DNA from 2 places in the Paenarthrobacter sp. NCHU4564 genome. Region 2 is predicted to be linked to the other one. Evidence: riboswitches for the same ligand, from Rfam matches in the RefSeq annotation. Region 2 holds a riboswitch; the other holds the start of a gene.
What was found. A riboswitch is a leader RNA that binds a small molecule or an ion and turns the genes downstream of it on or off. The one in region 2 is predicted to bind S-adenosylmethionine.
Positions count from the first base shown of each region.

Region 1 (5,424 bases), on a different contig from region 2:
TGGGGGTGCTGCCTTGGAGAAGTGCTCCAGGGTGCCTTGGTTGCTGTTGGTGGTGAGCTCGGGCAAGGGTGCGTCGAGGTCGAACTGCTTGAAGTCGATGACGGAAAGGTAGGAGATCGAGTTGAGCTGGCTGTCGATGTCGCGCTGCGTCAGCTCCCTGCGTTGGGCGCGCAGGTCCTCGGCTTCTGCCGTGGATCCCACCACGGTGGGCTTGAGGACGAAAAGTACCTTGACATGGTCGGGGTTCCTGCCCGCCTTGGCGGCCTCAGCCCGGATGGAGTCCCGGTAGGCCTTCATGCCGTCCACGCCGCGGGCCAGGGCGATCGCCACATCGGCGTGGCCTCCGGCGAAGGCCTTGCCCCGGGGCGAGGCGCCCGCCTGCACCAGCACCGGCTCTTCCGGCAGCGGCGCTGTGTTGAGCGGACCGCGGACCTTGAAGAATTCGCCGTCGTGGTTGATCGGGTGCACTTTGGTGTGGTCGGCAAACCGACCGGCCTCAACGTCCTCCAGCACGGCGTCCGGTTCCCAGCTCCGCCACAGCCGCCTGACGACGTCGACGAATTCCTCCGCTTTTTCGTACCGGAGGTCATGTTCAATCTGCTGGTCAAGGCCATAGTTCCGCGCGGCGAGGTCGCTGCCGGAGGTGACCACGTTCCATCCCAGTTGGCCCTCGGAGAAATGCTGGAGTGTGGCCAGCAGCCGCGCCGCGGTGAAGGGCGGGTAGAAGGACGCGCTGACCGTCGGGACAATCCCGAGGTGCTCCGTGGCGGAGAGCAGGTACGGGACCAGGGCAAGCGGATCATGTTTGGGCGCGAAGGAGGCATGGGCAAGGGATACTTCCGCGGTGCCGCCGTACGTATCCGGGACTGTGAGGGAATCCTCGATGATGAACAGGTCCAGGCCGGATCTCTCGAAGGCACGCACGGCCTCCTGGTACAACGCGGGTTTCTTCCAGTCGTAACCCAGGCTGTACCCCGGAGTTCCCCACCCCTGGACTCCAAAGCCGTGTCCCACGAACCAACCAAAATGAAGCATGGGCTTGAGTGTAGAACTGCCGTGTCCGTTCACCGCGACCTGATTTCATGCGAAGTTACAGGGGGTCGTACTGCGTCAATTATGCTCCCGTGGCGTCACATGTGAAGTGCCTGCAGCAAGGCCCGGCTTCCGGAAAACGGCAGGGTCCGGAATGATCTCTGTATGAGTGCGCCCACGTCAGCCCGATCTGTGAGGGACCGGTTGTTGGGCGCCTGGGCACTGAAGGGCTACAAGCGGGAATGGCTGCGGCATGACCTGATTGCCGGCGCAGCACTGTTTGCCCTCTTGGTCCCTGCGGGCATGGCTTACGCGCAGGCGGCAGGACTCCCGCCTGTCACCGGTCTTTACGCAACGGTCGTCCCCCTGCTGGTATACGCAATCGTGGGTCCTTCCAGGATCCTGGTGCTGGGCCCTGATTCTGCCCTGGCACCCTTGATCGCGGCAGCCATCATGCCTTTGGCCATGGGCAGCAGCGAGAAATCCGTGGCTCTTGCGGGCCTGCTGGCCTTGCTCGTCGGCGGCATCATGCTCCTGGGCTCAGTCCTCCGCCTGGGGACCATCACCGGCCTGCTCTCAAAACCCATCCGTTTGGGCTACCTCAACGGGCTTGCGCTGTACGTGGGGTTGTCCCAGGTTCCAGCCTTCCTGGGGATTGAGGCAGAAGGCGACTCGATCTGGGAGAAATTGGCCGGCACCTACACCCAGGTCATGGACGGAGGCACCAACCTTGCCGCCGTCGCCCTCGGACTGGGCTCGCTGGCACTGATCTGGATTCCGCGCCGCCTGAAATGGAAGGTTCCCGGAGTCCTGCTGGCCGTGGTCGCTTCCTGCCTGGCCACGGCTTTCCTGGACCTGGGCGATACCGTCAAGGTAACAGGGGCGCTCCCCCAGGGCCTGCCGGCTCCAGCGCTTGGTGGCATCACGTGGGGCGACGCCCTTGCCCTGGTCCCGGCGGCGGCCGGCATCGCCCTCATGGCGTTCGCTGACACCGGAGTACTGTCCCAGTCCCTGGCAGCGAAAGAAGGGAAGAGGATCTCCGGCAACAGGGAGATGGCTGCCTTGGGTGCAGCCAACGCAGCAACGGGTGTCCTGGGTGGCTTTCCCATCTGCGGCAGCAGTTCCCGGACACCTGTTGCGGTGGATGCCGGGGCAAAGTCCCAACTCACGGGTGCCGTGGGAGCGGCCTTGGTGCTCGCCTTCATGCTCCTGGCGCCCGGAGTCACCGAATTCCTGCCGTCGGCCACCTTGGCGGCCGTGGTGATCGCCGCCGCGGTCGCCCTGGCCGATCCCGCGGGAGTGCGGCGCCTGCTGCGCATGAGCCGCAGCGAATCCGTGGTCATGCTGGCGGCGTTCCTTGGAGTGCTCCTGGTTGGCGTGCTGCAGGGAATCCTCGTGGCCATTGCCCTGGCCCTCCTTGATTTTGTGCGGCGGGCATGGAATCCCTACCGTACGGAGCTCGGCGCCCAGGAGGGCCGCCCCGGATACCACGACCTCGCACGCCACCCGGAAGGCGACAGGATCCCCGGGCTCCTGATCCTCCGGTTCGATGCACCCCTCTTCTTCGGGAACGGGCAGGTCCTGGCCACTTTCGTCCGGGAAGAACTGGACGAGGCCGAGGACCACATCACGCACGTCATCCTCGCTGCCGAGCCCATCACCGGGATCGACACCACGGCCCTGGACGACCTTGTCACGCTGGACGAATGGTTGGCCCAACGGGGCGTGGACCTCGTGTTCGCCGAGCTGAAGGGCCCGGTCAAGGACAAGCTGGTCCAGCTGGGCACGGCGGCCCGCTTCACTCCTGACCACTTCTATTCGACAGTTGGTGCGGCGGTCCGTGAACTGGCCGGACAGGACCACAAGTAGGCACCGGTTACGCAACATGACGGCTGCCATGCCCGCAACAAATGCAGGTGAACGTCCACGGATGTTACGTTTTTCTTGAGTAATGAGCACCAGCGTTAAGCCCTGACTTGCTGGTCGGCAACCCTCTCCCGCGGCGGGGTGCCTCAGGTGACTACTCGGCGTATCGACACTTCGAACTGCAAGCGTGACTGAGGAGCACCACGAATGCCAGAACCCACTGACGACAAACTCGCCTACCGCCTGATCACGGGCCCGGATACCCGCGAATTCTGCGAGCGCATCAGCAACGCCCTCGCCGAAGGCTATGTGCTGCACGGCAGCCCTTCCGCAACCTTCAACGGCACGGACGTGATTGTGGCGCAAGCCATCGTCCTGCCCGCCGCGATCGCAAGTGCGGATGCCGCCGTCGCGAACGCCGTGGACCAACTGGAAAACGACGAAGACGAAGAAGCATTCGAGGGACACGCATGAGCTACGCAGGTGACCTGACCCCGCAGGACGCGTGGGCCAAGCTTAAGGACGGCGCCATCCTGGTTGATGTCCGGACCGAGGGCGAATGGGCCCACATCGGCATCCCTGACACCAAGGCCACGGAGAATGATCCCCTGTTCATCCAGTGGAACCTCGCCGGCGGCATCCCGAATCCGACCTTCATCGACGACCTGAAGCAGCAGGCTCCCGAGGCTGATGGCGTTGAACTGCTGTTCATCTGCCGTTCGGGCCAGCGCTCCATCTCCGCCGCCATCGCCGCAACGCAGGCCGGATTCACGTCCTACAACGTCCTGGAAGGCTTCGAGGGCGAACCTGACCGTTACGGGGAACGCACCGTCAACGGCTGGAAGAACCGTGGCCTGCCCACCAACCTGGGGACCGACTAAAAGTGACTTTCAATCCTGACGCCGCCGGCTGGAGCGCTGACACCCAGGCCGTCCGCGGTGGACTCGACCGTACCAACTTCCAGGAAACCGCCGAGCCGGTGTTCCTCAATTCCGGCTTCGTCTACGAATCCGCTGCAGCAGCAGAACGGGCGTTCACCGGCGAAGACGAACGCTTTGTCTACTCGCGCTACGGCAACCCGTCCGTGGCCACGTTCCAGGAACGGCTGCGGCTCCTTGAAGGAACCGAGGCCTGCTTTGCCACGGCGTCCGGCATGTCTGCAGTCTTCACCGCACTGGGCGCACTGCTGGCAGCCGGCGACCGCGTGGTTGCCGCCCGTTCACTCTTCGGTTCCTGCTTTGTGATCCTGAACGAAATCCTGCCGCGTTGGGGCGTGGAAACAGTGTTCGTCGACGGCCCGGACCTGGACCAGTGGCGTGCAGCTCTTTCCGAGCCGACCACAGCCGTCTTCTTCGAGTCACCGTCCAACCCGATGCAGGAAATCGTGGACATCGCTGCCGTCAGCGAACTGGCACATGCCGCCGGGGCGACTGTGGTCGTCGACAATGTCTTTGCCACTCCCCTGCTGCAACGCTGTGGCGACCTGGGCGCCGACGTGATCGTCTACTCCGGAACCAAGCACATCGACGGCCAGGGACGCGTCATGGGTGGAGCGATCCTGGGCACCAAGGAGTTCATTGACGGCCCGGTCAAGCAGCTCATGCGACACACCGGCCCCTCGCTGTCCGCCTTCAACGCCTGGGTCCTCACCAAGGGCCTTGAAACCATCGGGCTGCGCGTGAACCACAGCTCCGCATCGGCTTTGAAAATCGCCGAATGGCTCGAGCGGCAGCCGGCCATCAACTGGGTCAAGTACCCGTTGCTCAAGTCCCACCCGCAGTACGAGCTCGCCACCAAGCAGATGAAGGCCGGCGGCACCGTACTGACCTTCGAACTGTCACCGTCCTCCGGGCGGAGCGCCAAGGAAGCCGCCTTTGCGTTGCTGGACGGCCTGCGGGTCATCGACATTTCCAACAACCTGGGCGACTCCAAGTCCCTCATCACGCACCCTGCCACCACCACCCACCGGGCCATGGGACCGGAGGGACGGGCCGCCATTGGACTGTCCGACGGCGTGGTCCGGTTGTCCGTTGGATTGGAAGACGTGGACGACCTGATCCTCGATCTGGAAAAGGCGCTCAAGCAGGTCTAACCTTCATGCCATGAGCGGGAACCGCCCTTATCGCCGTGCCGGAGCAGTCATTGTTTCCGGTACGGCGGTTTGGTTCCTGGGGATCTCCCCGGTCCAGCGGGTGTACCTCACCACCGATGCTGCGGAGCGGCTTCGCATGCTGCTGGCGGAAGAAGGCCGTTGGATCACCGGGGGGTGGCCGGAGCGTACCTGATGACGTGGGAAGAACCGGCCGAAGAGCGCCCCTAAGCTTTCCGGACCCTGGTCAACAGCGGCGCCGGTTCCTTGTGCGCGTCGGTTGAGGTGCCGCGGGTGGTGACCTTCACGGCATGCCCGACGACGGCGGTCAGGACTTCCGTGGTGGGCGGGGTTCCCGGAGAGCCGGCACCGGCGGAACGGGTGCTGAACCGGTCCGCTGCTGCGCGCTGTTCCTGAGCCCCGTTGCCCCGCTCAAG
Region 1 is NZ_JBQLIS010000017.1:67,034-72,457, reverse strand. It holds gene ACSVIE_RS16170 (NtaA/DmoA family FMN-dependent monooxygenase) at 1-1,068, opposite strand, end outside; gene ACSVIE_RS16165 (SulP family inorganic anion transporter) at 1,198-2,901, shown strand; SAM riboswitch class IV at 2,980-3,092, shown strand; gene ACSVIE_RS16160 (DUF1737 domain-containing protein) at 3,106-3,372, shown strand; gene ACSVIE_RS16155 (rhodanese-like domain-containing protein) at 3,369-3,779, shown strand; gene ACSVIE_RS16150 (O-succinylhomoserine sulfhydrylase) at 3,782-4,990, shown strand; gene ACSVIE_RS16145 (hypothetical protein) at 5,001-5,183, shown strand; gene ACSVIE_RS16140 (glutamate--cysteine ligase 2) at 5,215-5,424, opposite strand, start outside.
Region 1: it holds a riboswitch for S-adenosylmethionine, as region 2 does, so the genes downstream of both, ACSVIE_RS16160 (DUF1737 domain-containing protein) here and ACSVIE_RS11330 (hypothetical protein) in region 2, are expected to answer to the same signal.

Region 2 (5,424 bases):
CACAACACGAGCCAATCTCCCGTCATCACGCACAGAGCTTCCGGCCAGCCCAACACAGCGCCGGAAATCCCAACCTCTGTGCATCAGCTCCAAGGAGCCACTCATGGACTCTTCGTTCATAAACATCGCCATCGTGGTGTTGTACTTGCTGGCCATGCTGGCCTTCGGTTGGTGGGGCAAGTCCCGCACCAAGAACAACAGCGATTTCCTGGTGGCCGGCCGCCGCCTGGGTCCCTTCCTGTACACAGGCACCATGGCCGCCGTGGTCCTTGGCGGCGCATCCACCGTGGGCGGCGTTGGCCTGGGCTACAAGTTCGGTATCTCCGGCATGTGGCTGGTGGTGGCCATCGGTTCAGGCGTGCTGCTGCTCAGCCTCCTGTTCGCCGGCACCATCCAGAAGCTCAAGATCTACACCGTCTCCCAGATGCTGACCCTTCGCTACGGCAGCAGGGCGACGCAGACCTCCGGCATTGTCATGCTGGCCTACACCCTGATGCTGTGCGCCACGTCCACCGGCGCCTACGCCACCATCTTCGTGGTGCTGTTCGGATGGGAGCGCTGGCTGGCCATCGCCATCGGCGGTGCGATCGTGCTGGTGTACTCCACCATCGGCGGCATGTGGTCCATCACCCTGGCCGACCAGGTCCAGTTCGTCATCAAGACGGTGGGCATCTTCTTCCTGATGCTTCCGTTCGCCATGAACGCTGCCGGCGGCCTGGACGGCATCCGTGCACGCGTTGATGAAAGCTTCTTCGACATCGGCGGAATCGGCCTCCAGACGATCATCACGTACTTTGTGGTCTACACGCTCGGGCTCCTGATCGGCCAGGACATCTGGCAGCGCGTCTTCACGGCCAAAACGCCCAAGGTAGCCCGCTGGGGCGGCGCAACCGCAGGCGTGTACTGCATCCTCTACGGCCTGGCCGGCGCCCTGATCGGCATGGCTGCAAGCGTTGCCTTGTCCGGTATCGAGATCGAAGCCAAGGACGACGTCTACGCCGAAGTCGCCACCAACCTGCTCCCGATCGGCATCGGCGGCCTGGTCCTCGCCGCAGCCGTCGCAGCCATGATGTCCACCGCCTCCGGCGCACTCATCGCAGCCGCAACCGTGGCCCGCGCCGACGTTCTCCCGTTCGTGGCCGGCTGGTTCGGCAAGACCGTCAACACCGACGACTCCGACAACCCTGAGCACGACGTCAAGGCCAACCGCTACTGGGTCCTGGGACTCGGCATCCTGGCCATCATCATCGCCATCTCCACCAAGGACGTCGTGGCGGCACTGACCATTGCGTACGACATCCTGGTGGGCGGCCTCCTGGTCGCGATCATCGGTGGCCTGGTGTGGAAGCGTGGCACGGGAATTGCCGCCGCTGCGTCCATGGCCGTGGGCTCCGTGGTCACCCTGGGCACCATGATCATCCTTGAGATCAACGCCAAGGCTCCCATGGACGGCATTTACGCGAACGAGCCCATCTACTACGGCCTGCTCGCCTCTGCGATCGTCTACGTGGCTGTTTCACTGTTCAGCAAGCCCACCGACCCGGCGGTCATGAAGGCCTGGACGGACCGTGTTGCCGGTACCCGCGTGGCCGAGGATGAGCTGAGCTCACCGGCCAAGTAGCTGCAGCTTCTGCAAGCAACGTCCGACGGCGGCGCTTCCCTTTGCGGGGAGCGCCGCCTTGTTGTTTTCCCGGGCCAGGGGACCGAATCCGGCAAACCTCTCGTTGCCCGGGTGCTGTGAGTGGGCAGTGTCAGGCAGCCAGCACCTTGGCGAGGTTCTTGAGGTTGCGGCGGAGGGACAGACCCAGGAACCATTCCACCAGCGGCCCAGGCAGTTTGCCCATCAGGCCCTCCATGGGTGTATTGAGCCGCAGTTGCTCGGTAACGCGGGTCCCGCCATCAACGGATTCCAGGGTGAACGTCGCCGTCAAATCCCGCTCACCTTCGATCGAGCGGGACACCATGCGGCGGGGTGGATCGAATTCCGTATATTCAACCATCCAGTCAAACTGCCGCCCCATGATCCTGGTGGTTCCCCGGCCCCGGGTTCCCAGCCCTGGCGGAGCATCGCCGAGCGGCCCGGACGAAATGACAAAAGCATCATAGGTGGAGAGTTTTCGAACCGTGCCAGGAAGTCGAAGACCTCCTGCTGGGGCCGGGGAATATCCACGCTTTTCTCTATCGAGGGCATTGGGCCTCCTGGTGCTGGCTGATGCTTCCTTGAACAGTGTGTTCCTGCGGACGGGACCGGAACAAGAAGGCCCATGCGGTAGGGTGGTGCCAGCTTCAAGAGAGGTGGCGCCAAGCTCCGACTGGCCACACACCAACCCCATGTTCACGGGTGGTTCGGATGAGGAAGCGGCCCGTTCCGGACCAGAGACAACCGAGCGGGCAAGAGCACTCCCCAGGAGATCCATCCTTGCCGTTCCAAGCCCACCCCCTGAGCGAAACAAACACCCCTGCCCTCCCCCAACGTCCCGGCGTGCCGGTGGTTCCCGGCGTGGACGTTGTCAGGGGAACCGTGACGCTGTTCCTGGACGGCCGCTTGCAGCGGTTCCTCTGCGCGGACGCTCACAGGATGGAACGCGCCCTGGGCCAAGCGGTCCGTCCCACGCGATGGTGCAGCGCGATGCGGACGCTGACGGTGACCGTTGCCGCCGTCGGACAACCTCGGGGGCGCGAGCGGCACTTCCTGCTGAGCGACATGCAGGACTAGAGTTCGTCGTCGTCCTCGCGGAAGTCGTCCGCGTCGTCGATCGGGACCACCCGCTCGTCGTCGTCGGGAGCGTCCACTTCCTCAACCCACGGTTCGTCCACTTCCTGGTCCTCGCCGTAATCGTAGGCAGGATCCGACTCGATGGTTGCCCGTTCGGGGTGGCTTGCGTGCGGTTCGGTGCTGTTCATGCTCCAACCTCCGTGTGGTGGGCCGGCAAGCAGCCCTTCGGCCGAATGCGGGGAGTCCCCCGCCCCTGTCCTTCCATCTGAGCACCGGCCCCGGCGAACGGTCAAGACACCCGACCGGCACGTCGGAACGCAGGTGGAGCGGGGCTCCGAATTAAGGTCCGCCGAACATTCCGGTTGAGGAATACCGGCCAAAAAACCGCGGAAATAAGCGGTACAGTGGGCGGTGCAATGGGGCCGAAACCACCCCACCCAGCACAGGAGATAACGTGCAGAAGCACCATGAATCCCATGATCCGTTGAGCCCCGCTCCGGGTCCCGCCCCTGAAACGGCCCCGGCAGCGGAATCAGCTCCGGCAGCGGAAACGCCGCCACCGCCGTCCGCCTCCGACATCAAGCGCTGGCGCCAGTACCTGGCCGACGAACGGGCCGAAGCCGCGGTGTACCGGGAACTCGCGCAGCGGCGTGAGGGCGAAGAACGCCAGATCCTGCTGGCCCTGGCCGAAGCCGAGGGCCGCCACGAGGCCCACTGGCTCAAACTCCTCGGCGAACACGCCGGAATGCCCAAGGCAGCATCCGGCCGGAGCCGCTTCCTGGGCTTCCTCGCCCGCAACTTCGGATCGGTCTTTGTCCTTGCGCTCGCGCAGCGGGCCGAAGGCAGGTCGCCGTACGGTGCCGAGCCGGCCGCCACGCCCGCCATGGTGGCCGACGAGCAGATCCACGAGGAAGTTGTCCGCGGCCTGGCAACCCGGGGGCGGAACAGGTTGTCGGGCACCTTCCGGGCAGCCGTGTTCGGTGCCAACGACGGCCTGGTGAGCAACCTTTCGCTGGTCATGGGCATGGCGGCCACCGGCGTTCCCAGTTCCGTGGTGCTGATGAGCGGCGTGGCCGGCCTTCTCGCCGGAGCGCTGTCCATGGGTGCCGGCGAGTACGTATCCGTCCGGTCCCAGCGGGAGCTGCTCAGCGCCACCCTCCCCACCCAGGCGACGCTGACCGCGGCACCGTCACTGGACATCGAGCACAACGAACTCGTGCTGGTCTACCTGGCCCGCGGCATGACGCGTGAGGCAGCCGAACACCGCGCCGCCGAACGCCTGGGCCTGTTCAGCTGCGACTGCGACCCCAGCCTGTCCCTGCAGCCGGAAAAGCCGCCCACCGACGACCACGAAACCGTAGGGTCTGCTTGGGGAGCGGCACTGTCCAGCTTCTGTTTCTTCGCCTCCGGAGCCATCGTCCCCATCATCCCCTTCATCTTCGGCATGACGGGCGTGGCCGCGCTGGCAGTAGCCGGTGCGCTGGTGGGCATCGCACTGTTGGCGACGGGCGCCGTCGTGGGCTTGCTGTCCGGAACATCGCCGCTCAGCCGGGGTCTGCGGCAGCTGGCCATCGGCCTGGGGGCAGCGGCCGCCACCTACGGGTTGGGGCTGGCTTTCGGCGCCGCGATCGTTTAGGACGGGCCTTTCCTGGGCACATGTGAATGGACGCCATAGAGCAGGTGCCCGTAATGTTGGTTCGTCCTCCGCGCGGCCCGCGTGACCGGGGCGCAAGGAATGGAGAGCCGTGGAGCCGGAAAGTGAGACGCCGCGCGCGCCGAAACACCGGCGTGCGCTGACCACGTTGAAGGTTGTCCGCGGCCTGCTGATGGCCGCCGTGGCCGCTGTCGTGGCAGTCCTGGTGAGCGGATTTCTCCACGGCGACCCGCGCATCACGGGCCTCTTCCCGGGCGTTGCGCTGCCTGACACCCCGCAGATCGGGCAGGTGGTTCCATCGCCGGCACGGGCATTGGATGCGCCACCGCCGGGACTCGAAGAGGCAGATGCGCCACTGGCCTCGCCACTTCCTCCGGGCGCGCCCAGTGACTCGTACAAGTTCCTGGCCACCAACGACGACGGCACACCGGTGGGGTACTCACCGTGCCGTCCCCTGCACTACGTGGTGAATGACGCCGGCGCCCCCGCCGGAACCGGGCAACTGCTGGCGACCGCGATCGCCAACGTGTCCGAAGCCTCCGGCATCCAGTTCGTCAACGACGGAACCACCGACGAACCACCCGCTGACAAGCGTGAGCCCTACCAGCCGGACAGGTACGGCGACAGGTGGGCTCCACTGCTGATCTCGTGGACCACCCCGGCTGAAGCTCCGGCACTGGCCGGGAACGTGATCGGCACCGGCGGAAGCACCATGTACTCCCTGAACAATGGCGCCAAAAGCTACATCACCGGCAGCCTGGAACTGGACACCCCGCAAGTGGCCGAGCTGCTGGCAGAAGAAGGCGGCTCGGACTACGTGCTCGCCGTCATGCAGCATGAACTGGGGCATGTGATGGGCCTTGACCACGTGGAGGACCCCATCCAGCTCATGTACCCGGAGATCGGCGCCCCCGACGGGCTGGCCGACGGGGACCTCAACGGGCTGCACCTTTTGGCTTCCGCACCGTGCCGCAAGGACATTTAGCCGCGACGGCCCATGGACGCGTCGCCGGAGCGGCTCTATGCTTGCGGGAAGCGGCCGACGGCGGCGCCC
Region 2 is NZ_JBQLIS010000009.1:70,807-76,230, forward strand. It holds gene ACSVIE_RS11320 (sodium:solute symporter) at 104-1,621, shown strand; gene ACSVIE_RS11325 (SRPBCC family protein) at 1,752-2,324, opposite strand; SAM riboswitch class IV at 2,285-2,404, shown strand; gene ACSVIE_RS11330 (hypothetical protein) at 2,420-2,716, shown strand; gene ACSVIE_RS11335 (hypothetical protein) at 2,713-2,904, opposite strand; gene ACSVIE_RS11340 (VIT1/CCC1 transporter family protein) at 3,171-4,352, shown strand; gene ACSVIE_RS11345 (matrixin family metalloprotease) at 4,462-5,355, shown strand.